Regions from separate parts of the Streptomyces sp. NPDC006476 genome, predicted to be linked through region 2. Evidence: predicted binding sites of a transcription regulator. Region 2 holds the regulator's gene; the other holds the start of a gene.

Region 1 (15,731 bases), on a different contig from region 2:
CGACCTCGACGGCTTCAAGTCGATCAACGACCGGTTCGGGCACAACGCGGGCGACGCGGTGCTCATCGAGGTCGCCCGGCGGCTGTCCCGGGGGGTGCGCGACGGTGACACCGTGGCGCGTCTCGGCGGCGACGAGTTCGTGGTCCTCGCCGACGGGCTCGGCCGGGCCGACGCCCAGGACCTCGCCGTACGGCTGCGCAACGAGATCATCCAGCCCATCCGGGTCGACGGGCGGGCCATGCGGGTGGGCGCCAGCTTCGGCATCGGATGGGCACACTGCGGCATGACCGCGGACGAAGTGTTGAAGTCCGCTGACGAGCGGATGTACGTAGAGAAACGATCTCGTCCCAAACAGCACAGACGGGCGGGATGAACCCCCAGGTCAGGGGGCACATCCGCGAGACGATGCGATCCGAGTCACCCGTTTGGGGCATGGAGAGCGGGTAGGCTCGCCATTCTGACCCCACGTATCGCACCGACCCGCACCCGCTAGGAGTACCAAGGGATGACGTCCGGCAACAACGGCGCCAGCACGCCCGAGGACGACGACCCGTTCGGCTACCTCTACGCCGATGGGCAGGCCAATGGCGCCCAGCCGCCGTCCGGTGGCGGTGGCTACGGCTACCCGGGCTCGGTCAACCGGACGCGCGCGGTCGGCCAGCGGCAGTACGGGCAGCCGGCTCCGACGCAGCAGCAGTACGGCCAGTCGGCTCCGACGCAGCAGCAGACCGCCGCGTACGGTCAGGTGCCGCAGCAGCAGGGTGCGTACGGTCAGCCGAGCGCCCACTACGCGGCTCCCGAGACCTTCCCCGGCGGCGGCGCCCCGACGGCCCCGCAGCAGCAGCCGACGCGTGGCGGCCGCAGCGGTGGTCCCAACACCAAGGGGCTGCTGATCGGTGCGATAGCGGTGGTCGCCGCGGTGGTCATCGGCATCGGTGTGGCGATCATGGGCGGGGACGACTCGGACAACAAGGCGAGCGGCGACTCCACGCCGACGACGTCCACGTCCCAGAGCGCCCAGCCGAGCCAGTCGGCGAGCGCCAGCGCGGCAGCGGACCTTCCCAAGACCGACGCCAAGGACCTCCAGTTGGGGGGTGGCGCGACGGTCGCGTCGGACGTCGAGGGCGCGCAGTCTGACGGCGGCAGCTATGTCACCAACCTGAACAACCAGGGCGCGTCGGTCACGTGGACGATCGACGACATCCCCAAGGCGGGTGTCTACACCGTCTTCGCCTACTTCAGCGCGGCCGGCGAGGACCAGTCGATGACGCTCAGCGTCAACGGCAAGACCTTCGGAAGCAAGCTGAACCTGGGCAACTTCGCGCACGCCAAGGACGGCGACTTCGCGCACGGCTGGACCAAGACCTACGCCTGGCCCTCCCTCAAGCAGGGCACCAACACGATCACGCTCTCCTGCCAGGCCGGCGACAAGTGCAACGTCCTGCTCGACCAGCTGTGGCTGAAGGCGGGCCAGGTCAAGAACTAGCGGCCGGGATCAGGCAGCGGTGACCTCGCCCGTCACCGCGACCCGCCCCACCAGTTCCTCGTACGCGGCGCGGTCGAACTCGCCCGCCACCGGGGCCAGTACCGTCGCCGCTGACAGGGCTACCGCTCGGGACAGGCGGTCCGGCCAAGGGAGTTGTTCGACCAGGGCGGACAGGAGGCCCGCCACCGCGGAGTCGCCCGCGCCTGTGGGGTTGCCGTGGAGGTGGGTCGGTGGGGTGGCTCGCCAGCGGCCCTCGGGGGTGGCCGCGAGGAGGCCGTCCGAGCCGAGGGAGGTGACGACCGCCGTCGCTCCTCGTCGGCGGGCGTCCTGGGTGGCGCGCAGCGGTTCGTGGGAGCCGGTGAGTTCGGCCAGTTCGTCGGCGTTCGGTTTGATCAGGTCGGGGCGGGCCGCCACCCCTCGGCGCAGGGGTTCGCCGCTCGTGTCGAGGAGCACCGGAACGCCCGCCGCCCGGGCCAGACGGACCAGGACGGCGTACGCCCCCACCGGCACCCCCGGCGGCAGGCTGCCGCACAGGGCCACCGCCGACATGGAGGGCAGCAGGTCCTCGTACGCATCCTGGAAGACCGACCACTCGGCGGCCGTGACGGTCGGGCCCGGTTCGTTGAGCTGGGTCGTGTCGCCGGAGGTCGTGTCGACGACGGCGATCGTGCGGCGGGTCGGGCCGGCGACCGGGACGAGGGCGTCCACCAGTCCGGGCGTGGCCGTCAGTTGCTCCCGCACCGTGCGGCCCGTTGCGCCGCCCGTGAAGCCGGTGACCGTCACCTCATGGCCGAGGGCCGCCAGCACCCGGGCCACGTTCAGGCCCTTGCCGCCGGGGCGTTCCGCCACGTCCGTCACCCGGTGCGAGGTGTGCGGACGCAGCGCCCGGATGCGGTACGTGATGTCGAGAGCGGTGTTCAGCGTGACCGTGAGGATCACCTGGGCCGACCTCCCCCGGAGAAAGACATGCAGAACGTGGTCGTCCTATTTTCACAGGACGACCGCCGCCCTCAACAGCCGGACAGATCACCCCAGTTGCGGATCGACCACCCATTCACCCCGGCGCATCACGCCCTTGAGGTCGAATTGATGGTCAAGAAGCACCAGGTCGGCGTCCTTGCCGGCCTCCAGCGAGCCGATCCGGTCGTCCATGCCGAGCAGCCGGGCGGGGTTCGCCGAGATCGCGGCCACCACGTCCTCGACGGACAGCCCGTCCACGGTGACCGCCCGCTTGAACGCACGGTCCAGCGTGAGCGTCGACCCGGCGATGGAGCCGCCCTCCACCAGCCGCGCCACGCCCTCGCTGACCTCGACCTCCAGGGGGCCGAGCAGATACCGACCGTCGCCGACGCCTGCGGCATCCATCGCGTCGGTGATCAAAGCGACTCGCGAGGCGCCCGCGTGGTGGAACGCCAACTGGAGGGCCGCCGGGTGCAGATGCGTGCCGTCGTTGATGAGTTCGACGGTGATGCGCTCGTCCTCGAGGAGAGCGGTGATCGGGCCCGGGGCACGGTGACCGATCTGGGGCATCGCGTTGAACAGGTGCGTCGCGACCCTCGCCCCCGCCTCGATGGCCTCCACCGTCTGCTCGTACGTCGCGTCCGTGTGACCGATCGCCGCGATCACCCCCTGCTCGGCGAGCAGCCGTACGGAGTCGACACCGCCGGGCAGTTCGGTGGCCAGAGTCATCATCTTCGCCTTGCCGCGCCCTGCGTCGATCAGTTTGCGCACCTCCGCGGGGTCGGGGTCGCGCAGCAGTTCCTCGGAGTGGGCGCCCTTGCGGCACGGCGAGATGAACGGTCCCTCGAAGTGGATGCCCGCCAGGTCGCCCTGCTCGGCCAGCTCCGACAACAGGCCGGCCTGCTTGACCAGGAAGTCCATGTCGTCCGTGACCGTGGAGGCGAGGAGGGTGGTGGTGCCGTGGAGATGGTGGGTGCGGATGGCCTTCAGTACGTCGTCCACCGGCCCGGAGAAGGACGCCCCGCCCCCGCCATGGTTGTGGATGTCGACGAACCCCGGCACCAGCCAGTGCCCCGAGACGTCGACGACCTCGGCGTTCTCGGGAGCCGTGGCCGCGATCCGCGTGTCCTCTACGACGACACGGCCGTCGGGGACGACCCCTGTGGGCAGCACCACCCGGGCACCGGCGAGAACCTTGGTAGAACCCATCAGGTGGTTACCTCCGTGCGGTCGGTTGAGTTGAGGAGATCCCAGGCCAGCAGCCCGGCACCGAGACAGCCCGCCGCGTCCCCCAGCGCCGCGGGGACGATCGACGGCAGCTTCTGGAAGGTCACCCGGCGCCCGACCGCCTCCCGCAGCGGTGTGAACAGGGTTTCCCCCGCCTCCGCGAGCCCGCCGCCGATGATCAGCGTGCGCGGGTCCAGCAGGGTGAGGGCGGTGACCAGACCGTCAGCCAGCGCGTCGACCGCCTCCTGCCAGACCCGGACGGCGTTCGGATCGCCGGACGCGACGGCCTTCGCGCAGTCGGCGGCGTCCGCGCCGGGGTCACCGGTGGCGGCGGCCCAGGCCTCGCTAACGGCCGCCGCGGAGGCGTACCGCTCCAGGCAGCCGACCTGGCCGCACGGACAGGGGGCGCCCCCGGGTCGTACGACGATGTGACCGATCTCGCCCGCGAAGCCGTGCGCGCCCGCCTCCACCCGGCCCGCTATGCCGATGGCACCCGCGATGCCGGTGCCGAGGGGGACGAAGAGGAAGCGGTCCGCGCCCCGGCCCGCGCCGATCCGGCCCTCCGCGAGTCCGCCGGTGCGCACGTCGTGGCCGAGGGCGACGGGCACGCCGAGCCGCCGGGACAGCAGGTCGCGCAGGGGTACGTCCCGCCAGCCGAGGTTGGCCGAGTACGCGGCCACGCCCCGCGGCTCGTCGACGATGCCGGGGACGGCCACGCCGGCCGCGGTGGCGGGTGCGCCGAAGCGGTCGGCGCCGTGGGCGCGCAGCTCGGCGGCGAAGTCGAGGATGCCCTCGACCACGGCGTCCGGGCCGCGTTCGCGTCCGGTCGCCCGGCGAGCCTGGTGCAGCAGCTCGCCGCCGGCGCCGACGAGCGCGGCCTTCATCCCGGTTCCGCCCACATCGAGGGCGATGACATGTCTCACGGGATGTAGTGTGGCCCGCTGACCCGCGAGAGGTCTAGTCCACTTACGTGGTGTAGACCTTAAAACGGTCCACATATTGAACGGCGAGACAGTTGGGGCGTGGCATAGCAGTGCAGCGGCGCAGGACGGGAACGGCGGCGGCGGTCGCCGCGCTGGGCATGACGGCGGCCCTGAGCGGCTGCGGTGTCACCGGCGGTTCGGGAGACGTGACCCTGAGACTGGTCGCGGCGGACTACGGTGACTCCGCCGCCAACAGCTCGCAGAAGTACTGGGACCGGCTGGTCGGGGAGTACGAGGCGAAGCACGCCGGTGTGAAGATCGACGTCACCGTCTACTCCTGGAACGACGTCGACCGCAAGGTCAAGGAGATGGTCGACGACGGCAAGGCGCCCGACCTGGCACAGATCGGCGCGTATGCCGACTACGCCGACAAGGGCCTGCTGTACACGGCGGACGACCTGCTCTCCATCAGCACCCAGGCCGACTTCGCCTCCCAGCTGGCCACCGCCGGGCAGGTCAACAGCGTGCAGTACGGGATGCCGTTCGCGGCCTCCACCCGGCTGCTGTTCTACAACAAGACCCTCTTCAAGAACGCCGGGCTCAGCGCGCCGAGGACCTGGAAGCAGCTCGCCGCGGACGCCGAGGTGCTCAAGGCGCGGGGCGTGAAGTACCCGTACGCGCTGCCGCTCGGGCCGGAGGAGGCGCAGGCCGAGACCATGCAGTGGATGCTCAGCGGCGGGGGCGGCTACACCGACACCGTCGGCACGTACGGCATCGACTCGGCGGAGAACGTCGCCACCCTCAACTGGCTCAAGGACGACCTGGTCGGCAAGGGGCTGACCGGGCCGGTCGCGCCGGGCAAGCTCAACCGGGCCGACGCGTTCGCGGCCTTCGCGAAGGGGGAGGTCGGCATGCTCAACGGGCACCCCTCGCTGATGAAGATCGCCGCGAAGAAGGGCGTGAAGTTCGGCATGGTGCCGATGCCCGGCGCCGACGGGCCGAGCACGACCGCGATGGGTGTGGCCGACTGGATGATGGCCTTCAAGAAGAACGGCCACGCCGAGCAGGTCGGTGACTTCCTGGACTTCGTCTACAGCGAGAAGAACGTCCTCGCCTTCTCCCGCGAGTACGACCTGCTGCCGGTCACCAACTCCGCGTCCGACGCGATGAGCGGCGACCAGCGGGACGCCGCGCTCAAGCCGTTCCTGGACGAGCTTCCGCAGTCCGAGCTGCCGCCGGTCGGCAAGACGTCCTGGGCGGCGGTCAGCGCGGCGGTCAAACAGCGCATAGGCCAGGCGGTCGCCCCGAACGGCAGCCCGGCGGCCGTCCTCGGCCGGCTGCAGTCCACGGCGACCAGGGCGGAGAGCTCCGACTAGGCACCCCTGGCCGGGGGTGGCTGTCAGTGGCGGGCGCTACGGTTCGTCACATGGACCGGGAAGACCAGCTGGGGGAGCGCGAGCGGGCCGTCCTCGCCCTGGAGCGCCGGGGTTTCACGGGCCCCGGCGCGAAGGAGCGGGCGATACGGGAGGAGCTGGGGCTCGCCCCGGTCCGCTACTACCAGCTGCTCAACGCCCTCCTGGACGACGAGCGCGCACTGGCCCACGACCCGGTGACGGTGAACAGACTGAGAAGGGTGCGCGATCAGCGGCGCTCGGAACGCTGACGCTTCCCGCACGCCGACCGCCGGTTCGCGCGCACCCCGGCTGCCGGTTTCCGCGCACCCCGCGTCGAGGGTCGCGGCACGCCGGCCGTGACAGCTGTCGTGCATTCCAGGAGGAGGGTTGCCGCGCACGCCGCGCCATCTCCGCGCTTCCCGCGCCGACGGTTGCCGCGCCTGCTCGGCTGACGGTTTGCCCGTGCCCCGTGTCGAGGGTTTCCGCGCCTGCTCGGCTGACGGTTTGCCCGTGCCCCGTGTCGAGGGTTTCCGCGCCTGCTCGGCTGACGGTTCGCCCGCGCCCCGCGCTGACGGTTTCCGCGCCCGGGCGGCTGACGGTTCCCGCGTGCCCCGTGTCGAGGGTTTCCGCGCACCAGCGGCTGACGGTCCCGCGACCCCGCGCCCGCGATTCCCGCGCACCCCACGCCCGCCATTTCCGCGCACCCCAGCCGCCCCCCAGCCGGCCGTTCTCGCTCACCCCCGGGCCGCGCATGTCTCGGCGCATCCCGGTTAGGGTCCCCGTATGGGTACCCATACGGACACGGATCCCCTGCCGACGCCTGTGACCCGGGCCGGGCGGGACGGGCTCGGTGCGATTCTCGCGAATCCCGGGAAGGCCGTGATCGGCCTTGACTTCGACGGGACGCTCGCTCCGATCGTTGCGGACCCCGAACAGGCCCGCGCCCACCCCGACGCCGTTCCCGCGCTGGCCCGGCTCGCCCCGAAGGTGGCCGCGGTCGCGGTCGTCACCGGGCGCCCGGCGGAGGTGGCCGTCCGGCACGGCGGCTTCGCGGGCGTGCCGGGACTGGAGCACCTGGTCGTCCTCGGCCACTACGGCGCCGAGCGCTGGGACGCGGGGAGCGGCGAGGTCACGGCCCCGGCGCCGCACCCCGGGGTCGCCGCCGTCCGCGCCGAACTGCCCGGGTTCCTCGACCGGGCCGGCGCCGGGCAGGCGCAGGGCACCTGGATCGAGGAGAAGGGCCGTGCGCTGGCCGTGCACACCCGCCGGGCGAGTGACCCGCAGGCGGCGTTCGAGGCCTTGCGCGGGCCGCTGGGCGACCTCGCGGCACGGCACGGCCTGATCGTGGAGCCCGGCCGGCTGGTCCTGGAACTCCGCCCCCCGGGCATGGACAAGGGCGTGGCCCTGAGTGAGTACGTCCGTGAGATCTCCGCCGGGGCCGTCCTCTACGGCGGCGACGACCTGGGCGACCTCCCGGCGTTCGGGGCGGTGGAGAAGCTGCGCTCCGACGGGGTGCCCGGACTACTGGTGTGCAGCGGGAGCGACGAGGTCACGGAGCTGAGGGAGAGGGCGGACCTGGTGGTCGACGGCCCGGCAGGGGTCGTACACCTCCTGTCCGCCCTGGCGGCTCAACTCGGCTGATCCACCAGCGCGTTCAGCTGGTCCAGGAACCACTGCGCCGGCGGCAGCGCGGTGGCGGCCGCCGCCAGCCGCTTGCCGCGCTCGGCCAGCTCCTCGGCCGGCAGGGTCAGCGCCGTGTGCAGCGCCTCCGCCGTGCCGATCACGTCGTACGGGTTCACCGTGATCGCGTCCTCGCCCAGCTCGGCGTGGGCGCCGGCCTCGCGGGACAGCACCAGGACGCAGCCGTCGTCGGAGACGACCGGAACCTCCTTGGCGACCAGGTTCATGCCGTCGCGGATCGGGTTGACGAGCGCCACGTCGGCCAGGCGGTAGGCGGCCAGCGAGCGCGCGAAGTCGTCCTTCACGTGCAGCACCACGGGGGTCCAACCAGGCGTTCCGTACCGGGAGTTGATCTCCTCCGCCAGCCGCTGCACCTCGGCGGTGTAGTCGCGGTACACGGCGAGGTCCTGCCGCGAGGGGTAGGCGAAGGCCACGTGCACGACCCGCTCCCGCCACTCCGGGTGGTCGTCGAGCAGCTGCCGGTACGCCAGCAGCCCGCGCACGATGTTCTTCGACAGCTCGGTCCGGTCGACCCGCACGATCGTCTTCCGGCCCGCACCGATCTCCTCGCGCAGGGCGGCCATCCGCTCCACGACGTCGTTTTCGTGCGAGCGCTGCCGCAGGAAGTCCGCGTCCGCCCCGAGCCCGTGCACGCCGACCTCGGTGTTCCCGAGCCCGCCCACCAGTTCCGTACAGGCCGTGAACGCGTCCGCCCAGCGCCGGGTCAGGAAGCCCAGCCGGTCGGCGCCCAGCATGCCGCGCAGCACCTGCTCCGCGATGTCGTCCGGCAGCATCCGGAAGTAGTCCACCGGCGCCCACGGCGTATGCGAGAAGTGACCGATCCTGAGGTCCGGGCGCAGCTCGCGCAGCATTCCCGGCACCAGCGTCAGGTGGTAGTCCTGCACCAGCACCGCGGCGCCCTCCGCCGCCTCCTCGGCCAGCGCCTCGGCGAACGCCCGGTTGTACGTCTCGTACGACGCCCACTGCCGTCGGAACTCCGCGTCGAAGACCGGCTCCAGCGGGGTCTGGTACAGCATGTGGTGGACGAACCAGAGCACCGAGTTGGCGATGCCGTTGTACGCGTCGGCGTGCACGTCGGCCGGGATGGCGAGCATGCGCACGCCCTCCTCGCCGACGCCCTGCCGTACCGCCTCCCGGTCGCCGTCGGACAGCGCGGAGCACACCCACAGGGCGCCCGCGTCGGGCCCGATCGCCGACAGACCGGAGACCAGCCCGCCGCCGCCCCGTTTGGCGGCCAGCGAGCCGTCCTCCTGTACCTCGTACGAGACCGGGCCGCGGTTGGACGCGACCAGCACCTGATGAGCGCCGTGCGTGGAAGCCATACGCCTCAACCTAGCCCGGCCCGGAAACACTCAAACGTATGGCCGGTTCACGGCCTCGCCCCGTATACGGCCCGCTCCGAGGGGTTACGCGACCTTGCGCTCCGCGTACTCCGCGATCTCCGCCATGGGCGGCCGCTCCTCGGTGTCCACCGAATAGGTGCGCGGCTCGAAGCCGTCCTCGCCCCGCTCGAACTGGGTGAGGGAGGGACGGATGAGGTGGCCTCGGGCGAGCCGGAGCTGGGCCGTGCGGTAGATGGCGGCGGCCATGCGGCCCAGGGCCTGTCCGTCCTGGTGCCGGTGCTTGCGGACGCCGACGTCGACCTGGGCGAGGGCGTCGAGGCCGACCAGGTGCAGGGCGTCGACCAGCATGCCGAGTTCCACGCCGTAGCCGACGGGGAAGGGCAGCTGTTCCAGCAGGCTGCGGCGGGCCGCGTACTCGCCGCCGAGCGGCTGGACGAAACCGGCCAGTTGTGGCCAGTGCATGTTGAGCAGCGGGCGGGCCATGAGTTCGGTGACCCGGCCGCCCTGGCCGCTCGCGCCGGCGAGCGGGCGGTCGTACATGCCCTTGACCAGGTCGATCCCCGGGTCGGTGAGCAGCGGGCCGACGATGCCGGAGACGAAGTCGGAGGAGAACTCCTTCAGGTCTGCGTCGATGAAGCAGACGATGTCCCCGGTGGTGGCCAGCAGCGAGCGCCACAGCACCTCGCCCTTGCCGGGTACGGCCGGGAGGCGGGGCAGGATGTCGTCGCGGTGGACGACCCGCGCGCCGGCCGACGCGGCGACCGCCGACGTGCGGTCGGTGGAGCCGGAGTCGACGACCACGATCTCGTCGACCAGCGGGACCTGCTGCATCAGGTCGTGACGGATGATCGCGACGATGTCGCCTACCGTCTCCTCCTCGTTCAGCGCGGGCAGCACGACGGACACCGTCCGGCCCGTTCGTTGCTTGGCGGCCAGGATCTGGTGGAGCGGTCGGTCGGTGACGGACCAGGAGCGGGTGCTCAGCCAGCGCTCGACTTCTTCCAGCACGTAGGCGGCTCCTCACTTGTCTCGCGGTTCGGACGACTCTCTCAACTGTCCTGGCCTTCGGTTACAGTCTTGAACAACGTCGATGACCATCGCATGTCCGAGGTCATTGAACGTACAACCGAATACCGCTCATCCAGAGGGGCAGAGGGACACGGCCCGATGAAGCCCCGGCAACCCTCCAGCCGGTCTCGTAGATCGACGTTGATCATTCCGCGAGGCTCCCGGCTAGGGAAGGTGCCAAATCCGTCTCACGGCGAGATGCGTCGTGAGGAAGATGAGGAGAAAGGGCCTCGCCTCACATGGCTGCGCAGACTGTTGCAAGCACCACCGACTCCCAGGCCGTCGACCTCGGTCCCGCCGCGGCGCTGAGCTGCCGCGAATGCGGCCACCGGGTACCGCTCGGCCCGGTCTTCGCCTGCGAGGAGTGTTTCGGCCCGCTCGAGATCGCGTACGACTTCTCGGTCTACGACACCGAGGAACTCCGCAAGCGGATCGAGGCGGGACCTTCGAACATCTGGCGTTACGCGCCGCTGCTGCCCGTTCCGGCGGACGTGGCGACCAAGCCGAACATCAACCCCGGCTGGACCAAGCTCGTCAAGGCCGACAACCTCGCGCGCGAGCTGGGCGTGACCGGTGGCCTGTACGTCAAGGACGACTCCGGCAACCCGACGCACTCCTTCAAGGACCGTGTCGTCGCCCAGGCCCTGGAGGCCGCGCGCGCCTTCGGCTTCACCACCCTCTCCTGCTCCTCCACCGGCAACCTCGCGGGCGCGGTCGGCGCCGCCGCCGCCCGGGCCGGCTTCCGTTCCTGCGTGTTCATCCCGCACGACCTGGAGCAGGGCAAGGTCGTCATGGCCGCGGTCTACGGCGGTGAACTCGTCGGCATCGAGGGCAACTACGACGACGTGAACCGCTTCTGCTCCGAGCTGATCGGCGACCCGGCCGGCGAGGGCTGGGGCTTCGTCAACGTCAACCTGCGGCCGTACTACGCGGAGGGCTCCAAGACCCTGGCGTACGAGATCTGCGAGCAGCTCGGCTGGAAGCTGCCCGACCAGCTGGTGGTGCCGATCGCCTCCGGCTCCCAGCTGACGAAGATCGACAAGGGGCTGCAGGAGCTGATCAAGCTCGGGCTCGTCGAGGACAAGCCGTACAAGATCTTCGGCGCGCAGGCCGAGGGGTGCAGCCCGGTCTCCGTCGCGTACAAGGCGGGGCACGACGTGGTCCGGCCGCAGAAGCCGAACACCATCGCCAAGTCGCTGGCCATCGGCAACCCGGCGGACGGCCCGTACGTCCTGGACATCGCACGGCGTACCGGCGGTGCGGTGGAGGACGTGAACGACGAGCAGATCGTCGATGCGATTCGGCTGCTCGCGCGGACCGAGGGCATCTTCGCGGAGACCGCCGGTGGGGTGACCGTCGGAGTGACGAAGAAGCTGATCGAGGCGGGTGTGCTGGATCCGGCGCTGACGACGGTCGTGCTGAACACGGGGGATGGGCTGAAGACGCTGGATGCGGTGGCCGGGACCGGGTTGACTGCGACCATTCGTCCCAGCCTGGAGTCGTTCCGCGAGGCTGGTCTCGTATAACCCGTCGTCGTCTGCGGGCCGGTCGGGGCTGGTCGCGCCCACGCGGCGGTAGCCGCACATTGGACACAGCCCCGCGGCCCTTGAAAGCCATCACCCGACCGGAGGTCTCATCGTGAGCGTCAACGTCCGCATCCCCACCATCCTGCGCACCTACACCGGCGGCCAGGCCGAAGTGAGCGCCGAAGGCGCGACCCTGGCCGAGGTCATCGCCGATCTGGAGAAGAACCACACCGGGATCGCCGCCCGGGTCCTCGACGACCAGGGCAAGCTGCGGCGGTTCGTCAACGTGTACGTCAACGACGACGACGTGCGGTTCGAGCAGGGGCTGGAGACGGCCACCCCGGACGGTGCGGGCGTCTCGATCATTCCCGCGGTCGCCGGCGGCTGACCGGATGACCGATCATTACCGTCGGTAACAGCGATTACCGAGTGTTCATCGAATTGCCTCCTCCGCGAGAGAAACGGAGGGGGCAATTCTGCATGGTTGAGCACGGTACAGTTGGGGAACCTGCTGCCTCCCGCATGCCGAACGCATATGAGTGCCGTCTCCGGATGCGATGAGAAGTAGCCAAAGTGTGCGCGTCTTTTGCGCCTTATGCGCCCTTTATGGGGCCCGACTTGCCCTGAATTCGGGTGAATTCTCACTACATTCCGGACCCCTGACGTCCAGAATTCTCGTCCGATTGACCTGTTGCAGACGGCAGTTGGACAGATACATTCAGCCGCGGTCGACGCGTTCCGGCGCACGCCCCCAAACCGTGGGGGGTGAGGTCTGACCCGGACCCGCGAAGTGCGGGTCTGTGCAAGGGCCAGTAATAGGGGAGTTAGGCATGGCTCAGGGCACCGTCAAGTGGTTCAACGCGGAGAAGGGGTACGGCTTCATCGCGGTCGACGGTGGTGCGGATGTTTTCGTCCACTACAGCGCCATCCAGATGGACGGGTACCGCACCCTGGAAGAGGGCCAGCGGGTCGATTTCGAGATCTCGCAGGGTCAGAAGGGGCCGCAGGCGGACATGGTCCGACTCGCGACCAGCTGAAGCACGCGCCGGGTAGATAGCAGCGTCGTTCTTCTGTTTTCTTCGAAGGGCTCGTACCCCATGGGGAGTCATGGGTACGGGCCCTTCGGCATGTCTGCGTCAAGCGGCCCCGGATCCCCTGCGAGACCTGCCCAGTACCCGGGAGGCGCTTGCACTCGGCATGCCCGAGTGCTAATCATTGGCGTTAGCACTCTGAAGGTGAGAGTGACAAAGAAGGACCGGGTCGGTGAGGCCCGCAGGCCGGGTGGGGCAAGGAACCCACGGGTCGGCGAGCCGTCCGTCGCGGGCGCGGGCGCGGTCCGAAGGAATCACCCCCAGTCCTGGAGGGACCACTTCACATGGCCAAGATCATCGCGTTCGACGAGGAGGCGCGGCGCGGCCTCGAGCGCGGCATGAACCAGCTCGCGGACGCCGTGAAGGTGACGCTCGGCCCCAAGGGCCGCAACGTCGTCCTCGAGAAGAAGTGGGGCGCCCCCACGATCACCAACGATGGTGTCTCCATCGCCAAGGAGATCGAGCTCGAGGACCCGTACGAGAAGATCGGCGCCGAGCTGGTCAAGGAAGTCGCCAAGAAGACGGACGACGTCGCCGGTGACGGTACGACCACCGCGACCGTGCTCGCCCAGGCCCTGGTCAAGGAGGGTCTGCGCAACGTAGCCGCCGGCGCCAACCCGATGGCCCTCAAGCGCGGTATCGAGAAGGCCGTCGAGGCCGTCTCCGGTGCCCTGCTCGAGCAGGCGAAGGATGTCGAGACCAAGGAGCAGATCGCCTCCACGGCCTCCATCTCCGCCGCCGACACCCAGATCGGCGAGCTCATCGCCGAGGCGATGGACAAGGTCGGCAAGGAAGGCGTCATCACCGTCGAGGAGTCCCAGACCTTCGGTCTGGAGCTGGAGCTCACCGAGGGTATGCGCTTCGACAAGGGCTACATCTCGGCGTACTTCGCCACCGACATGGAGCGGATGGAGGCGTCGCTCGACGACCCGTACATCCTGATCGCCAACTCCAAGATCGGCTCCGTCAAGGACCTGCTCCCGCTCCTCGAGAAGGTCATGCAGTCGGGCAAGCCGCTGCTGATCATCGCTGAGGACGTCGAGGGCGAGGCCCTGTCGACCCTGGTCGTCAACAAGATCCGCGGCACCTTCAAGTCCGTCGCCGTCAAGGCCCCGGGCTTCGGCGACCGCCGCAAGGCCATGCTCGGCGACATCGCCATCCTCACGGGCGGCGAGGTCATCTCCGAGGAGGTCGGCCTCAAGCTGGAGAACGCCACCCTCGACCTGCTGGGCAAGGCCCGCAAGGTGGTCATCACCAAGGACGAGACCACCATCGTCGACGGTGCCGGCGACAGCGACCAGGTCGCGGGCCGCGTGAACCAGATCCGCGCCGAGATCGAGAACAGCGACTCGGACTACGACCGCGAGAAGCTGCAGGAGCGCCTGGCGAAGCTCGCCGGCGGTGTCGCGGTCATCAAGGCCGGTGCCGCCACCGAGGTGGAGCTCAAGGAGCGCAAGCACCGCATCGAGGACGCCGTCCGCAACGCGAAGGCCGCCGTCGAGGAGGGCATCGTCGCCGGTGGTGGCGTGGCCCTCATCCAGGCCTCCTCGGTCTTCGAGAAGCTGGAGCTCGTGGGTGACGAGGCGACCGGCGCCAACGCCGTGCGCATCGCGCTCGAGGCCCCGCTGAAGCAGATCGCCGTCAACGCCGGCCTCGAGGGCGGCGTCGTGGTGGAGAAGGTCCGCAACCTCACCCCGGGTCACGGCCTCAACGCCGCGACCGGTGAGTACGTCGACCTGGTCAAGGAAGGCATCATCGACCCGGCGAAGGTGACCCGCTCTGCCCTGCAGAACGCCGCCTCCATCGCCGCGCTCTTCCTCACCACCGAGGCCGTCATCGCCGACAAGCCGGAGAAGGCCGCCGCGCCCGCCGGTGGCGGCATGCCGGGCGGTGACATGGACTTCTGATCGACCTCGGGGCCTCGGCCCCGGTTGATCGACGTCCTTACGGAGGGCGGCACTTCCTGCTCCGGCAGGGGGTGCCGCCCTTCGGCGTGTCCGGGGTCACAGGGCAGCCGGAAATGCCGTGACGCGTGGGGCGGTTGACGCTGAAAGCAGTGTCTATGCGTATGCACATACCGAGGAGTTTCCCCGCGTGACCGCCACCACCTCCCGCGCCGCCGAGATCCTGTCCCGGCCCACCGCGATCAACGGCCTGACCGTCCCCAACCGCATCGTGATGGCGCCGATGACCCGCCAGTTCTCCCCGGGCGGAGTCCCCGGCGAGGACGTCGCGTCGTACTACTCCCGCCGGGCCGCCGCCGGAGTCGGCCTGATCGTCACCGAGGGCACCTACGTCGGCCACGAGTCGGCGGGGAACAGCGGCCGCGTCCCGCGCTTCCACGGTGACGAGCAGCTCGCGGGCTGGCAGAAGGTCGCCGAGGCGGTGCACACGGCGGGCGGCACGATCGTGCCGCAGCTGTGGCACATCGGCATGGTGCGCGAGCAGGGTCAGGCGCCGTACGCCGACGCGCCCGCCGTCGGTCCGTCCGGCATCCGCCTCGACGGCACCGAGGGCAAGGGCGCCACGATGACCCAGCGCGACATCGACGACGTCATCGGCGCGTTCGCCGAGGGCGCGGCCGCGGCGGAGCGGATCGGGTTCGACGGCGTGGAGCTGCACGGCGCGCACGGCTACCTGATCGACCAGTTCCTGTGGGCCGGCACGAACCGGCGCGCCGACGCGTACGGCGGTGACCACCTCGCCCGTACGAAGTTCGCGGCGGAGATCGTGGCGGCCGTACGGGAGACGGTGTCGCCGGAGTTCCCGATCATCTTCCGGTACTCGCAGTGGAAGTCGGACAACTACGACGCTCGGCTCGCCGAGACGCCGGAGGAGCTGGAGGCGGTGCTCGCGCCGCTGGCCGCGGCCGGGGTCGACGCGTTCCACGCGTCCACGCGCCGTTACTGGTTGCCCGAGTTCGAGGGCGCCGACCTCAACCTGGCCGGGTGGACGAAGAAGCTGACCGGCAAGCCGACGATCACGGTGGGCTCGGTCGGTCTCGACGGGGAC
Region 2 (15,731 bases):
CCTCTCCGGGTCCTCGAGATCCCGGTGGAAACGCCTGTCCGGCACGACTACGACACCACGGCCGCTTAGAACTCGTACGCCTCGACCTCGGCGAGGTACCGCGCCCGCCGCTCCTCGTCGTCCTCCAGGAAGGACGCCAGGAACGAGTTGCGGGCCAGTTGCCGGAGCCGGTCCTGGGACAGCCCCAGCGTCCGCTGTACGGCCTCGAAGTTGTCGCCCGCGTAGCCGCCGAAGTAGGCCGGGTCGTCGGAGTTGACCGTGCACATCAGCCCCGCGTCGAGCATCGCCGGCAGGGGGTGGTCGGCGAGGGTGTCGACCGTGCGGAGGCGGACGTTGGACAGCGGGCACAGGGTCAGCGGTATCCGCTCCCGCGCCAGCCGCTCGACCAGCGCCGGGTCCTCGACGCACCGCAGCCCGTGGTCGACCCGCTCGACGCCGAGCACGTCCAGCGCCTCGGTGATGTACTCCGGCGGCCCCTCCTCACCGGCGTGGGCCACGCGCCGCAGCCCGAGGTCCGCGGCGGCGTCGTACACCTCGCGGAACTTCACCGGCGGATGCCCGACCTCCGCCGAGTCGAGGCCGACGCCGGTGATCCGGTCCAGGTACGGCTTCGCCGCGTGCAGGGTCTCAAGGGCCGACTCGGCGGATTCGTCGCGCAGGAAGCAGAGGATGAGCCGGGTGGAGACACCGTGGTTCGCCACGCTGCTCCCCAGCGCCCGCCACAGCCCCTCGACGACCGTGCCCATCTCCACGCCCCGCGCGAGATGGGCCTGCGGGTCGAAGAAGATCTCCGCGTGCCGGACGCCCTGCGCGGCGGCGCGGGCGAGGTAGGCGTCGGCGAGGTCCTCGAAGTCCCGCTCGGTGCGCAGGACGGCCATGAGCTCGTAGTACAGGTTCAGGAAGGACTGGAGGTCCGCGAAGTCGTAGGCCTCGCGGAGCTCGGCGGTGTCGGCGTACGGCAGCTCGACGCCGTTGCGGGCGGCCAGCTCGAAAGCGAGCTCCGGCTCCAGGGTTCCTTCGATGTGGAGGTGCAGTTCTGCTTTGGGGAGGGGCATCGCAGTATCGTACGGGTGATTTACCGACGTTTCGGAACCGGGATCCGCAGCAGGTCGTGCGCCACCGTGAGCTCGCCCTCGAAGCCAGCCGCGCGCGCCTGCCGTTCGAACTCCTCGGGGTCGGTATAGCGCTGGCTGAAGTGCGTCAGCACCAGGTGCCGTACGCCGGCGTCCCGGGCCACGCGGGCCGCCTGGCCGGCGGTGAGGTGGCCGTGCTCGGTGGCGAGGCCGGTGTCCTCGTCGAGGAAGGTCGACTCGATGACGAGCAGGTCGACGCCGTCCGCGAGCGCGTGCACGCCGTCGCAGAGGCGGGTGTCCATGACGAACGCGAACCGCTGGCCGCGGCGGACCTCGCTGACGTCGTCGAGCGAGACGCCGTCCAGTGCCCCCTCGCGCTGGAGGCGGCCGACGTCCGGGCCCCGGACGCCGTGCGCGGCGAGACGGTCGGGGAGCATACGGCGGCCGTCGGGCTCGGTGAGGCGGTAGCCGTAGGACTCGACGGGGTGGGAGAGCCGGCGGGCCTCCAGCGTGTACGCCGGGGTGGTGGCCAGCGGGCCGTCCGTGTGGACCGGGGCCTCGGTGAGCGCGACCGTCTCGCGGTACGCCGTCGCGTAGCGCAGGCGGTCGAAGAAGCGTTGCCCGCTGCGCGGGTAATGGGCCGTGATCTCGTGCGGGACCTTGTCGAGGTTGATCCGCTGGATCACGCCGGCGAGGCCGAGGGAGTGGTCGCCGTGGAAGTGGGTGACGCAGATGCGGTTCAGGTCGTGCGCGGCGACCCCGGCGCGCAGCATCTGGCGCTGGGTGCCCTCGCCGGGGTCGAAGAGGATGCCCTCGCCGTCCCAGCGGAGCAGGTAGCCGTTGTGGTTGCGGTGCCGGGTCGGGACCTGGCTGGCTGTGCCGAGGACGACCAATTCACGTACCGACACGGTGGGTTATCCGGGGGGCCAGTGCAGGCCGCGGCCGCCGAGGACGTGGGCGTGGGCGTGGAAGACCGTCTGGCCGGCGCCGGGGCCCGTGTTGAAGACGATGCGGTAGCTCTCGAGCTTTTCGTCATCCGCAACGGACCGGGCTTCTTTGAGGACGTCGGCCGCGACGGTGGGTTCGGCGCTGGCGAGGGCGGCCGCGTTCTCGTAGTGGACCTTGGGGATCACCAGGACGTGGGTGGGGGCCTGGGGGTTGATGTCCCGGAAGGCGACGGTGGTCTCTGTCTCACGGACGATCGTGGCGGGCACATGCCCTTCCGCGATCTTGCAGAACAGGCAGTCGTCCTGCGGTTCCCCGGCCATGTGCCCTCCTGAACAGCGATGATCGGATGTGGGGCCACTCTATCGTCGGCGGTCAGGTCGGCAGACCCGGCGGCGTCTTCGCCGGGCTGGTCTCCAGTGCCTCCAGCGCGAGCCTGATCGCCTCGTCCAGTTGGGCGTCACGACCGGCGGCATGGTCCTGGGGCCGCTGCACCACCTCCACGTCCGGGTCGACGCCGTGGTTCTCCACGCCCCAGCCGTAACCCTCCAGCCAGAACGCGTACTTCGGCTGGGTGACCAGGGTGCCGTCGACCAGGCGGTAGCGGCTGTCGATGCCGATGACCCCGCCCCAGGTGCGGGTGCCGACGACCGGGCCCAGGCCCAGGGCCTTGATCGCGGCGTTGACGATGTCGCCGTCGGAGCCGGAGAACTCGTTGGCCACGGCGACCACGGGGCCGCGAGGGGCGTCCTCGGGGTAGCTGTAGGGGCGCAGGCCGCGTGGCAGGTCCCAGCCGACGATCCTGCGGGCCAGTTTCTCGACGACCAGCTGGGAGGTGTGGCCGCCGCGGTTCTCGCGGACGTCGACCACCAAGCCCTCGCGGGCCACCTCGATGCGCAGGTCGCGGTGGATCTGGGCCCAGCCGGGGGCCTGCATGTCGGGGACGTGGAGGTAGCCGAGGCGGCCGTCGGAGCGCTCGTGGACGTAGGCGCGGCGGTCGGCGACCCAGGCGTGGTAGCGCAGGGGTTCCTCGTCGGCGACGGGGACGACGACGGCGTGCCGGGGGTCGCCGCCGCCGGAGGGGAGGATCGTCAGCTCGACGGGTTTGCCGGCCGTGCCGACCAGGAGCGGGCCGGGGCCGGTGACCGGGTCCACCGGGCGGCCGGCGACCGCGACGATCGCGTCCCCGGCGCGGACCGCGACACCGGGCGCGGCCAGCGGGGAGCGGGCGTCGGGGTCGGAGGTCTCGGCGGGGAGGATGCGGTCGACGCGCCAGGCGCCGTCCCCGTGGCGGGAGATGTCGGCGCCGAGCAGTCCCTGGCGTTCGCCGTGGCCGTGGTTGCCGCGCGGGGTGACGTAGGCGTGGGAGGTGCCGAGTTCGCCCTGGACCTCCCAGAGGAGGTCGACGAGGTCGTCGTGGGCGGCGACGCGGTCGAGGACGGGCCGGTAGCGGTCCAGGACGCCGTCCCAGTCGACGCCGCCGAGGTCGGGGCGCCAGAAGTTGTCCCGCATGAGGCGGCCGGTCTCGTCGTACATCTGGCGCCACTCCGCGGCGGGGTCGACGGTGTGGCGGACGCGGCCGAGGTCGACGGTGATGTTGCTGTCGCTGTCGTCGTCGTTCGAGGCGCGCCGGTCGCTGGGGACGACCTTGAGCTTGTCCTCGGTCCACAGCAGGACGCGCTTGCCGTCGCCGCTGACGGCGAAGTGGTCGGCGTCGGAGGCGAGGTGCTCGATGCGCTGCTGGGCCAGGTCGTAGCGTTCCAGGGCGGTCCTGGGGTCCGGGTCGTCCGGGGTGGCCCGGGAGGCGCCGAGGACGCCGCGCACGGGGTGGCGCAGCCACAGCACGCCGTCCTTGGCGGCGCGCAGGGTGGAGTAGCGGGCGGCCTCGACCGGGAAGGGCACGATCCGGTCGGCCAGTCCCTCGAGGTCGACGCGGGTGCTGGGGGTGCCCTCGCTGTCGGGGGTCTCTTCCTTGTCCGGGGCGTCGAAGGGGCGTCCGTGGCGCTGCGGTCCGAACGGGGACGGGGTGGTCGCCGCGAGGGGGATCAGGTGCGGGCGGGAGCCGCCGACGAAGGCGAGGTCGAAGACGTGCTCGTCGTAGACCGGGTCGAAGGAGCGCGCGGAGAGGAAGGCGAGGTGCTTGCCGTCGAGGGTGAACGCCGGCGCGTAGTCGCGGAAGCGGAGCGGGGTGGCCTCGGTGACCGACAGGTCGGTGGTGTTGGCGAGGCGCAGCTGCCGCAGCGGGCGCGGGCCGGGGTGGGACCAGGCGAGCCAGCCGGAGTCGGGTGAGAAGACCAGGCCCGAGACGTCGCCGTCGGTGGAGCGGTCGACCTCGCGAACCTCGCCGGTGTCCCGTTCGACGAGCAGGACGCGTCCGTCGTGCGCGGCGACGGCGACGCGGCCGCCGTCGGGGGCCACGGCGAGGTCGAGGACCCGGCCGAGCTGTCCGGCGGCCAGCCGGCGCGGGGTGGCGCCGGGGGCGGTGCCGGTCGCGGGGGCGAACTCCAGGGCGTCGTCGCCCTCGGCGTCGGTGACCCAGACGACGTGTTCCTCGCCGTCCACCCGGAAGGTGCGCGGCAGCCGGGCCCTTACGCCGGGTTCGGCGGCCAGGGCGCGGGCGGGGCCTGAGCGGTGGGTGACCCAGTGCACGGAGCCGCGGACGGCGACCGCGCTGCCGCGGGCGGTGTGGTCGGGGTGCGCGGAGCCGAACCAGCGGGCGGCGTTCACCGGGAACGGCTGCAGGTCGAGCCGGGGGCCGCCGAGCCGGACGTCCAGGCGGCGCGGCTCGGCGGTGTCCAGGTCGTCGAGGATCCACAGCTCACCGGCCGACGCGTACACCAGCCGGGCGCCGTCGCCGGCGAGATGGCGGGCGTAGAAGCCGTCGATCGGAGTGTGCCGGCGCAGGTCGGAGCCGTCGGCGAGGGAGGAGTAGACGGCGCCGACGCCCTCGTGGTCGGAGAGGAAGGCGATCCGGTCGCCGGTCCAGACGGGGCTCTCGAGGTTGCCGTCCACCTCCTCGTGCAGGCGCACGAACTCGCCGTCGCCGTCCCGGTCGATCCACAGCTTGCCCGCCGTGCCGCCCCGGTAGCGCTTCCACCAGGCCGCCTCCCGGCCCATGGGCGCGGAGAGCAGGACGGTGGACGGGCCGAAGGCAACATGGCCGACGGGGCCGTAGGGCAGGGTGGCCGCCGGGCCGCCGTCGAGCGGAATCGCCCGTGCCCAGCTGCGGCGCAGGCTGGCCTGGCCCTGGGTGCTGATCGCGAGGACGTCTCCGTCCGGGGTCCAGCCGCGCACCTGGGTGCGTGAACTGCCCCAGTACGTCAGGCGTTTCGCGGGGCCGCCGTCGATCGGGGCCACATGGACCTCGGGGGCGCCGTCGCGGGTGGAGGTCCAGGCGACGGTGGTGCCGTCGGGCGAGATGCGGGGGTGGTTCACCGGCACGTTGTCCGCGCTGACCCGCCAGGCCCGGCCGCCGTCGAGGGGGGCGAGCCACACGTCGTCCTCGGCGGTGAAGGCGAGCAACTCGCCGTGCAGGTGCGGGAACCGGAGATACGCGGGGGCTGCGGGCTGCGTCACACGATCACTCTAGGCAGCCGCCGGGTCGCCGGGCAGCGGTTTGGATCACTTGCCCTGGACCGGCCAGCACTGCGGGTCGCCCTTGCACCAGATGGTCCGCGTGACGGTCACGGTGACGGTGGCGCCGGGCTGGTTGCCGTTGCCGCCGCTGGGATTGTTCACGATCGGGGAGGGCGTGGAGGTGCAGTCGCCGAGCCCGGCGACGTGGAACAGCGTCTTCCCGCCGACCTTGGCCGTCAGGTCACCTCGCACACAGGCGCCGTCCACGGCGCGGGTGACCTTGCCGGTGACGGTGATGTCCTTGCCGTCCTTGGTCTGCCCCTGGCAGTCGACGTTGGCGACGGTGGTCTCGCTCGCGCTGGGCATGCTGTTGTGACTGGTGTTGTTGTTGCCGTAGTTGGAGGTGCAGCTGAGCCACTGCACGTCGATGTTGTGCCGCTTCAGTTCCTTGGTCGCGGTCTGGTCGGTGGTGTACGCGACGGCCGCGGTGCCGAGCCCACCAGGATCACAGGCCACGGCTCCTCCGACGGCCACGACGGCAAGCCCCGCCACGGCCACCACCCGTCGTGCCGGTGGCCGTCGCCAACTGCGCCTCAACACCCCCATGAAGGGCAGCCTGCCACCGAGTCCGCGTCCGCGGAAGGGCGCATACGGTCATTGGAGCGCCCCTCGAGGAGGAGCCGACCCGGCCTCAGGTCCGCAGCAGCAGCCACTCCTGCAGCTCCACCAGGTTCCCCTCGGGGTCCTTGAGATGGGCCACGCGCATGCGGTCGGTCATCGGGGCGGGTCCGTGCAGCACGGTGGCCCCGCGCTCCGTGATCCGCTCGCAGTAGGCGTCGAGGTCGTCGACGCGCAGCACCACCAGCGAGCGGTGGCCGGTGGCCGGGTCGCCCAGTTCGTCCAGGACCTCGGCCATCATCGAGCGGTCCTGCAGGGCGATCCCCGCCGACCCCGTGGCCGGGCTGAACTTCTCGTACGGTCCCTCGCTCGCCCCGGACTGCGGCTTCAGGCCGAGGACGTCGGCGTAGAAGCGGTAGCAGGCGGCGAAGTCGGCGACGAGGAGGCGGACTTGGGCGAGTTCCACGTGGTCCCCCGTTGGGTGGTCAGGACCAGCGGCCGGTGCGGCCCAGGAGCAGGGCCGCGGCCGCGGTGCCGGCGGTCGATGTACGCAGCACGGTAGGCCCCAGCACGTACGCCTTCGCACCCGCCTCCTCGAACAGCGCCAACTCGTCCTTGGAGACGCCCCCTTCGGGGCCGACGACCAGCACGATCTCGCCGTGGGCGGGGAGTTCGGCGGTGGCCAGGTGCTCGCTGCGGTGCTCGAAGTCGGAGTGCAGGACGGCGGCGAGGTCGGCTTTGGCGAGAAGTGCGGCAACCTGTCTGGTCGTCGCCGCGTCCGCGATCTCGGGGAAGCGGACCCGCCGGGACTGCTTGCCGGCCTCCCGGGCGGTGGCCCGCCACTTGGCGAGCGCCTTCAGTCCGCGCTCGCCCCTCCACTGGGTGATGCAGCGGGCGGCCTGCCAGGGCACGACGGCGTCGACACCGACCTCGGTCATGGTCTCCACGGCCAGTTCGCCGCGGTCGCCCTTGGGCAGGGCCTGGACGACCGTGATCCGCGGGGCGGGCTCCGGCTCCTCGGACACCGAGACGATGCGGACGATCAGCCGGTCCTTGCCCTCGGTGCCGGTCACCTCGCAGGCCGCGTGCCGTCCGGCGCCGTCGGTGAGGACGACCTCCTCGCCGGGCTGCAGCCGCTTCACCGAGACCGCGTGCCGGCCCTCGGCGCCGTCGAGGACGTACGGACCGGCGCCGGCCGGCAGGTCCTCGGCGACGAACACCGGCGCGGTCATCGCAGGTCCCCCTGGCCCGACAACGCCGTCCGGGCCGCGTCGAGCTCGGCGGCGAGGACCTCGACCAGCTGCCCGGCCGGCAGCTCGCGGGCCATGCGGTGCCCCTGGCCCGCCCACAGCGCCATGCCCTGGGCGTCGCCGGACGCGGCGGCCTTCTTGCGCAGCGGCGCGGTGATGTGGTGGAGCTGGGGGTAGGCGGCGGGGGCGTACGGGCCGTGCTCGCGCATGAAGCGGTTGACCAGGCCACGGGCGGGGCGGCCGGAGAAGGCGCGGGTGAGTTCCGTACGCGTGAACAGGGGATTGGTGAGCGCCTGCTTGTGGACGGCATTGGCGCCGGACTCGGCCGTGGCCAGGAACGCGGTGCCGAGCTGGGCCGCGCTCGCGCCCGCCGCGAGGACGGCGGCGATCTGGCCGCCGCGCATGATGCCGCCGGCGGCGACGATCGGGATCGTCACGGTCTCGCGGACCTGGGCGACGAGGGAGAGCAGGCCGATGCCGGCGCCGTCGTTCTCCGGGGTGTCGCGGTGGGTGCCCTGGTGTCCGCCGGCCTCCACGCCCTGCGCGATCACCACGTCGGCGCCGGACCCCTCCACGGCGAGGGCCTCCTCGGCGGTGGTCGCGGTGACCAGGACGAAGGTGCCCAGGCGGTGCAGGGAGTCGACGACGTCCCGGCTGGGGACGCCGAAGTGGAACGACACCACGGGCACCGGGTTGTCCAGCAGGACGGCGAGCTTGGCGTCGTAGCCGTCGTCCCGGCCGCTGTCCGGGTCGCCGAGCTCGGTCTCGTACCAGGCGGCCTCACCGGCCAGCTGGTGGGTGTAGATCTCCACGGCGCCCTGGTCGGCGTACTCCGGCTGCGGCAGGAAGAGGTTCACGCCGAAGGGGCGGCTGGTCAGGCTCCGCAGCTGCTTGATCTCCTGGTACATGCCGTCGGCGGTCTTGTACCCACCGGCCAGGAACCCCAGCCCGCCGGCCTCGGACACGGCGGCGGCGAGCGCGGGCACGGAGACGCCGCCCGCCATGGGGGCCTGCACGATCGGATACGGGAAGAGATCGGTCAGCGCGGAGGACATGACCGCATGTTGTCACGTCCTCCGAACAAGTCCGAATCGGGCATCCCCCACGGCATGGACCACGTGAATGAGTGAGCCTCAGCGCCCATTGAACGCATCCTTCAACCGCGAGAACAACCCCTGCTGCCCCGGCTGACTGTGCCCGCCCGGGGGCCAACCCCCGGACCCCCGGCAGCCCACTCAGCCCACGTCAGCGCCCATTGAACGCATCCTTCAACCGCGAGAACAACCCCTGCTGCCCCGGCTGGAACTGGCCCTGGGGGCGTTCCTCGCCGCGGAGCTTGGCCAGTTCGCGCAGGAGGCGTTCCTGTTCCGGGTCGAGCTTGGTGGGGGTCTGGACCTCGACGTGGACGATCAGGTCGCCCCGGCCGCCGCCGCGCAGATGCGTGACGCCCCGGCCGTGCAGCGGGATCGACTGGCCGGACTGGGTGCCGGGCCGGATGTCGACCTCCTCCATGCCGTCCAGCGTCTCCAGCGGCACCTTGGTGCCCAGCGACGCCGCCGTCATCGGGATCGTCACCGTGCAGTGCAGGTCGTCCCCGCGCCGCTGGAAGGTGGTGTGCGGCAGCTCGTGGATCTCGACGTACAGGTCACCGGCCGGGCCGCCGCCCGGGCCGACCTCGCCCTCGCCGGCGAGCTGGATCCGCGTGCCGTTGTCCACACCGGCCGGGATCTTCACCGTCAGCGTGCGGCGGGAGCGGATCCGGCCGTCACCGGCGCACTCCGGGCAGGGGGTCGGTACGACCGTGCCGAAGCCCTGGCACTGGGGGCAGGGACGCGACGTCATGACCTGGCCCAGGAAGGACCGGGTCACCTGGGAGACCTCACCGCGGCCACGGCACATGTCACACGTCTGCGCGGTGGTGCCGGGGGCCGCCCCCTCGCCGTTGCAGGTGTTGCAGACGATCGCGGTGTCGACCTGGATGTCCTTCGTGGTGCCGAAGGCCGCCTCGTCGAGCTCGATCTCCAGCCGGATCATCGCGTCCTGGCCGCGCCGGGTGCGCGAGCGCGGGCCGCGCTGGGACGCCGTACCGAAGAACGCGTCCATGATGTCCGAGAAGTTCCCGAAGCCGCTGGCGCCGAAGCCGCCCGCGCCACCGCCGCCCGCCTGCGAGAGCGGGTCGCCGCCGAGGTCGTAGACCTGCTTCTTCTGCGGGTCCGAGAGCACCTCGTAAGCGGCGTTGATCTCCTTGAACCGCTCCTGGGTCTTCGGATCGGGGTTGACGTCCGGGTGCAGCTCGCGGGCGAGCCGCCGGAAGGCCTTCTTGATCTCTTCCTGCGACGCGTCGCGGCGCACGCCGAGAACGGCGTAGTAGTCCGTGGCCACTTACGACTCCGCCAGGATCTGTCCGACGTACCGTGCCACTGCGCGTACCGCTCCCATCGTTCCCGGGTAATCCATGCGGGTCGGTCCGACCACGCCGAGTTTGGCGACTGCCTCGCCGCCCGAACCGTAGCCGACCGAGACCACGGACGTGGAGTTGAGTCCCTCGTAGGCGTTCTCATGACCGATGCGTACGGTCATGCCCGAATCCCCTGCCTCTCCAAGCAACTTGAGGAGGACGACCTGCTCCTCCAGCGCCTCCAGGACGGGCCGGATGGTGAGGGGGAAGTCATGTCCGAAGCGGGTCAGATTGGCGGTTCCGCCGATCATCAGCCGCTCCTCGTTCTCCTCGACGAGCGTCTCCAGGAGGGTGGAGAGCACCGTCGCAACGGTACCCCGGTCCTCCACGTCGAAGCCCTCGGGCAGGTCCTCCACGAGACGCGGGACGTCCGTGAAGCGCCGTCCCGCGACCCGGCTGTTGAGCCGCGCCCGCAGGTCCGCGAGCGAGGCCTCACCGAAGGGCGCCGGGCAGTCGACCATGCGCTGCTCGACCCGGCCGGTGTCCGTGATCAGCACGAGCATCACGCGCGCGGGGGCGAGCGAGAGCAGCTCCACGTGCCGCACGGTCGAGCGGGTGAGCGAGGGGTACTGCACGACGGCGACCTGCCGGGTCAGCTGCGCGAGCAGCCGGACCGTCCGCGCGACGACGTCGTCGAGGTCGACGGCGCCGTCGAGGAAGTTCTGGATCGCGCGCCGCTCGGGGGCGCTCATCGGCTTGACGCCGGCGAGCTTGTCGACGAACAGGCGGTAGCCCTTGTCGGTGGGGATGCGCCCGGCGCTGGTGTGCGGCTGGGCGATGTACCCCTCGTCCTCCAGGGCGGCCATGTCGTTGCGGACCGTCGCCGGGGAGACGCCGAGGTTGTGCCGCTCGGTCAGAGCCTTCGACCCGACCGGCTCCTCGGTGCCGACGTAGTCCTGGACGATGGCGCGCAGCACCTGGAGCCGTCGTTCACTCAGCATGCGCACACCTCCAGAAGTCGTCCCCTAGCCACTTCGCCTGGCACTCTGTCCCGCCGAGTGCCAGCGTTCCCCGGCCCAGTGTACGGCTGTGGGGTACACCCAGGGCAAGGTCGGGCCCGGTTGAGAGGGTCGTACGGTTAGCGTCGCGGTATGACGGTGACTTGGGAAGAGCTCGGGTGGGAGCGGGTCGCGGCCGGGGTGGGGCGGTGTCGGCTGCCGGGGTGGGACTGCACGGCGGGGCTGGTCGTGGGGGCGGGCACGGCGCTGGTGATCGACGCCGGGTCGAGCCTGGCGGAGGGCGCGGAGCTGCGGACCCGGGCGGAGGCGCTGGCCGGTCGGCGTGTGACTCATCTCGCGCTCACGCATCCGCACTTCGACCACGTCCTCGGGGCCCCCGCCTTCGCGGGCGCGGAGGTGTACGGCGCGGTCGGCATCGACTCGGTGTTCGAGGCCCGGCACGCGCGGGAGGAGCTGGTGGCGGACGCGGTGCGCAACGGCATGGACGCGGAGGTGGCCGAGGAGGCCGTGACCGCCCTCGTGGCGCCCCGCCATCATGTCTCCGGCGAGCGCACCCTGGACCTGGGCGGCGGCCGGCAGGTGCTGCTGGCGAACGTGGGCCCGGGCCACACGGCCCATGACCTCGTGGTCCTGGTGCCCGGCTCCCCGGAGGTGGTCTTCTGCGGCGACCTGGTCGAGGAGTCCGGCGAACCGCAGGCGGGACCCGACGCCGTACCGTCGCACTGGCCGGCCGCACTGGACCGGCTGCTGGCTCTCGGCGGCGAGGACGCGCTGTACGTGCCCGGTCACGGAGCAGTGGTGGACGCGGGGTTCGTAAGGGCGCAACGGGACGCGCTGGCGGCGCGTTTCGGCGTGTCGCGGTGATCGCCGTCGCGCTTCTCCTATCGTCATCCGAATGCGCCAGTACTCCGCCGACCTGACCCCTCCCTGGAAGAAGCCGAAGCCCGTCCCGGAGGTCCCGGCGGAGCCCGGTCTGGTAGTGGAGGAGCCCGGCACCGGATTCTGCGGGGCGGTGATCCGCTGCGAGGCCGGAACGGTGACCCTGGAGGACCGCTTCGGCAAGCACCGGGTGTTCCCGCTGGAGCCGCGGGGGTTCCTGCTGGAGGGCAGGGTGGTCACCCTGGTCCGCCCCTCCTCGGCCCCGGCACGCCCCACCCGCACCGCCTCCGGCTCGGTCGCCGTCCCGGGCGCACGTGCGCGCGTGGCCCGCGCCGGGCGCATCTACGTGGAGGGCCGACACGACGCGGAGCTGGTGGAGAAGGTCTGGGGCGACGACCTGCGCATCGAGGGCGTGGTCGTGGAGTACCTGGAGGGCGTGGACGACCTGCCGTCGATCGTGGCGGACTTCGCCCCCGGCCCGGACGCCCGGCTCGGTGTGCTGGTCGACCATCTGGTCCGGGGCACCAAGGAGTGGCGCATCGCGGAGTCGGTGACCAGCGAACACGCCCTGGTCGTCGGCCACCCCTACATCGACATCTGGGAGGCGGTGAAGCCGTCGGCCCTGGGCATCGAGTCCTGGCCGCGCATCCCGCGCGGCCAGGACTGGAAGACGGGCGTGTGCCGGTCCCTCGGCTGGCCGGACAACACGGGCGCCGCCTGGCAGGGCATCCTCTCCCGCGTCCACTCCTACAAGGACCTGGAGCCCGAGCTCCTGGGCCGAGTGGAGGAACTGATCGACTTCGTCACCGCCTAGTGCGGGTACAGGCGGGCCCTGGTCAGTCCACCAAGTCCCTGACCACGGCGTCCGCCAGCAACCGCCCGCGCAGGGTGAGCACCGCACGGCCCTCGTCGTACGGGCCCCGCTGCAGCAGTTCGTCCGTCAGGGCCCGGCGTGCGGCGGCCAGGCCCTCCGGCTTCAGGAGGGTCAGCGGTACGCCCTCCCGCAGCCGCAGCTCCAGCAGGATCCGCTCCACCCGGCGGTCCTCGTCCGTCAGGAGTTCACGGCCGGCGCCCGGTGAGCGTCCCGCCGCCAGCGCCGCCGCGTACGCGCCGGGGTGCTTCACGTTCCACCAGCGCACCCCGCCGACGTGCGAGTGCGCGCCGGGGCCCGCGCCCCACCAGTCGGCGCCGCGCCAGTACAGCTCGTTGTGCAGGCAACGGGCCTCGGGAGCGGTCGCCCAGTTGGAGACCTCGTACCAGTCGAAGCCCGCCGCGGACAGGACGTCCTCCGCGATCAGGTACCGGTCCGCGTGGACGTCGTCGTCCGTCATCGGGACCTCGCCGCGGCGGATCCGACGGGCGAGCTGCGTGCCCTCCTCGACGATCAGCGCGTACGCCGACACATGGTCCGGGCCCGCCCCGATCGCCGCCTCCAGGGAGGCCCGCCAGTCGTCGTCCGACTCCCCCGGGGTGCCGTAGATCAGGTCCAGGTTGACGTGCTCGAAGCCGGCCGCCCGGGCCTCCGCGACACACGCCTCGGGGCGGCCGGGGGTGTGGGTGCGGTCCAGGACCTTCAGTACGTGCTGCTTCGCGCTCTGCATGCCGAAGGAGACGCGGTTGAAGCCGCCCTCGCGGAGGGCGGCCAGATAGGCCGGGTCGACGGACTCCGGGTTGGCCTCCGTGGTGACCTCGGCGTCGGGCGCGAGGCCGAACTCGTCGCGGATCGCGGACAGCATCCGTACGAGATCGTCCGCCGCCAGCAGCGTCGGCGTGCCGCCGCCGACGAAGACGGTGCGGACCGGGCGCGGGTCGTCGCCGAGGACCTTGCGGGCCAGGCGGATCTCGTCGACCAGGGTGTCCGCGTAGTTGTCCCGGGAGGCGAGGACACCGCCCGTGCCGCGCAGTTCGGTCGCGGTGTAGGTGTTGAAGTCGCAGTACCCGCAGCGGGTGGCGCAATACGGGACGTGCAGGTAGAAGCCGAGAGGGCGGTCGGCCGCCCCGCTGAGCGCGGAGGCGGGGAGCGCGCCGTCGGCGGGGACCGGCTCGCCGTCGGGGAGTGCGGAAGGCATGCCCTCCATTGTCCCGTACCGCTGCGACTGCTCACTCCGCCTGCAGCACCAGCAGCGCCAGATCGTCCTCCGGCGGCCTGCCGCCGAACTCGTGCACCAATCTATTGATGCGCTCGGCGATCAGCTCCGCGCTCAGACCCGCGCAGCCGGCCAGGGCGGTGGCGAGGCCGTCGGCGTCGTCGAACTGGCGGGAACCGGAGCGGCGCTCGGTGACGCCGTCGGTGACGCACAACAGGGTGTCGCCGGGGCCGAGCTCGAAGGTCTCGCTGGTGTAGGTCTCGTCCTCGATGACACCGAGCAGGGTCTGCGGACGGGCCGCCGTGCGGACGGTGCCGTCGGCGCCGAGCAGCAGCGGCAGGGGGTGGCCGGCGGAGGCGAGGGTGCAGCGGACGCCGTCACCGACGGGCACCAGCTCGCCGTACAGGAGGGAGAGGAAGCGGGTCTGGGGGCCGTCGCCGGGGCCCGGTGGGCGACCGCTCGCGAGGGCGCGGGCCGCGGCGTCGGCGGCCTCCGTGGTGTCGTCGAGGAGCAGTTGGTTGAGGCGGTCGAGGACGTCGGCGACGCGGTAGCCCTCGCGGGCCAGCAGCCGCAGCCAGGGCCGGGCGAGGCCGATGAGGACGGCGGCCTCGGGACCCTTGCCCTGGACGTCGCCGACCGCGAAGCACCAGCGGCCGTCGCCGGCCGGGAAGACGTCGTAGAAGTCGCCGCTGGGGCCGCCCTTGTCGCAGGGTTCGTAGACGAGTGCGCTGCGTACGCCGGGGATCTCGGCGACGGCGACGGGCAGCAGACCGCGCTGCAGGACCTGGCTGATGGTGGCCTGGCGGGCGTACTGGCGGGCCGTGCCGATGGCGAGGGCGACCCGGCGGCTGAGGTCCTCGACCAGGCCGGTGACCTCGTCGGGGAAGCGCGGCAGGCCGGAGCGGCCGATGACCAGGGTGCCGAGCGGGCGACCGCCCGCGATCAGCCGGTAGGCGAGGGCGGTGCCGTGCGCCTCGCGCAGATCGAGCGCGTCACCGGGCCAGGGATACGGCACCGGCCCGGACCGTATGCCGTCGGCAGGGCGCGGCGGATCCTTCTCCAAGGCCGCGCGCAGTTCCTCGATGCGGTTCTCGCTGCAGTGCCACACCCGGGCCAGCCTCGGCCCAGCGCCGGGGCCCGAGACGCCGTCGGCGTCCCAGCGGCCCATGGCCTCGTCCTCCGTCCACACCGCACACCAGTCGGCGAGCCGCGGCACGATCAGCTGCCCGGCGAGCGCGGCGACCAGGTTCTCGTCCAGCTGCCCGGCGAGCAGGTCGGAGGCCTCGGCGAGGAAGGACAGGGCGCCCCGGCCCACCCACTCCCGGTCGCGCTCGGCGCGCCGGGGCTCGGGCGCGAGGATCTCGGCGACGTCGAGCCCGCGCTCCAGTGCCTCCCGGCCGGCGTACGCGGCGATCTCGTCGACGGCCGTGTCGCCCTCGGCGGACAGCCGCGCCCACACCGTCTTCGCGCCCCGGCGGTAGGTGACGCCCCAGGACTCGGCGAGCGCGGTGACCAGCCGCAGTCCGCGCCCGTACTCCGGCGTCTCGTACGGTACTTCGGGCTCCGAGCCGCGTGGGGCGCGGGAGGGGTGCTGGTCGCGGACCTCGACGACGAGCGCGCCGGTCGCCTCCTCCAGCCGGCACTCCACCTCGACGTCGGTGCCCGCGTGTACGACGGCGTTGGTGACGAGTTCGCTGGTGACGAGGACGGCGTCGTCGGCGAGACGGTCGGTGAGGTGCTCGGTGCCGGGCCGTTCCTCCTCGGCCCACTGGGCACAGGCGGTACGCACCAGGGCCCGGGCGGCCCTGGGCGTGACGGCGCTTCCGGGCAGCGTGGCGTACGTCCGCGCGCCGCCCCGCGCGCCGTCCGCGTCCTGGCGCGCCGGC

The links. Region 2 encodes HrcA, which represses chaperone genes, less so after heat shock. Its sites were predicted from a motif close to TTNGCACTCNGNNNNNCNGAGTGCNAA; they were not measured.
Region 1: groL (chaperonin GroEL) is a predicted target of HrcA. The motif match lies at 12,814-12,840, and genes of this name have one in related genera.

Annotation. Positions count from the first base shown of each region.
Region 1 covers NZ_JBEXPK010000007.1:215,489-231,219, reverse strand. The annotation lists gene cdgB (diguanylate cyclase CdgB) at 1-373, shown strand, start outside; gene ABZZ74_RS10685 (carbohydrate-binding protein) at 506-1,486, shown strand; gene ABZZ74_RS10680 (1-phosphofructokinase family hexose kinase) at 1,496-2,425, opposite strand; gene nagA (N-acetylglucosamine-6-phosphate deacetylase) at 2,513-3,655, opposite strand; gene ABZZ74_RS10670 (ROK family protein) at 3,655-4,596, opposite strand; gene ABZZ74_RS10665 (extracellular solute-binding protein) at 4,707-5,972, shown strand; gene ABZZ74_RS10660 (DUF3263 domain-containing protein) at 6,023-6,259, shown strand; gene otsB (trehalose-phosphatase) at 6,774-7,631, shown strand; gene ABZZ74_RS10650 (trehalose-6-phosphate synthase) at 7,619-9,013, opposite strand; gene ABZZ74_RS10645 (glucosyl-3-phosphoglycerate synthase) at 9,098-10,042, opposite strand; SAM riboswitch class I at 10,169-10,323, shown strand; gene thrC (threonine synthase) at 10,342-11,628, shown strand; gene ABZZ74_RS10635 (MoaD/ThiS family protein) at 11,741-12,016, shown strand; gene ABZZ74_RS10630 (cold-shock protein) at 12,459-12,665, shown strand; gene groL (chaperonin GroEL) at 13,004-14,626, shown strand; gene ABZZ74_RS10620 (NADH:flavin oxidoreductase) at 14,814-15,731, shown strand, end outside.
Region 2 covers NZ_JBEXPK010000022.1:38,313-54,043, reverse strand. The annotation lists gene ABZZ74_RS24965 (MFS transporter) at 1-69, shown strand, start outside; gene ABZZ74_RS24960 (adenosine deaminase) at 66-1,055, opposite strand; gene ABZZ74_RS24955 (ribonuclease Z) at 1,076-1,981, opposite strand; gene ABZZ74_RS24950 (histidine triad nucleotide-binding protein) at 1,988-2,341, opposite strand; gene ABZZ74_RS24945 (S41 family peptidase) at 2,394-5,594, opposite strand; gene ABZZ74_RS24940 (hypothetical protein) at 5,640-6,200, opposite strand; gene ABZZ74_RS24935 (VOC family protein) at 6,286-6,678, opposite strand; gene ABZZ74_RS24930 (16S rRNA (uracil(1498)-N(3))-methyltransferase) at 6,698-7,444, opposite strand; gene ABZZ74_RS24925 (nitronate monooxygenase) at 7,441-8,517, opposite strand; gene dnaJ (molecular chaperone DnaJ) at 8,708-9,844, opposite strand; gene hrcA (heat-inducible transcriptional repressor HrcA) at 9,845-10,861, opposite strand; gene ABZZ74_RS24910 (MBL fold metallo-hydrolase) at 11,012-11,743, shown strand; gene ABZZ74_RS24905 (DUF3097 domain-containing protein) at 11,775-12,572, shown strand; gene hemW (radical SAM family heme chaperone HemW) at 12,595-13,827, opposite strand; gene ABZZ74_RS24895 (SpoIIE family protein phosphatase) at 13,859-15,731, opposite strand, start outside.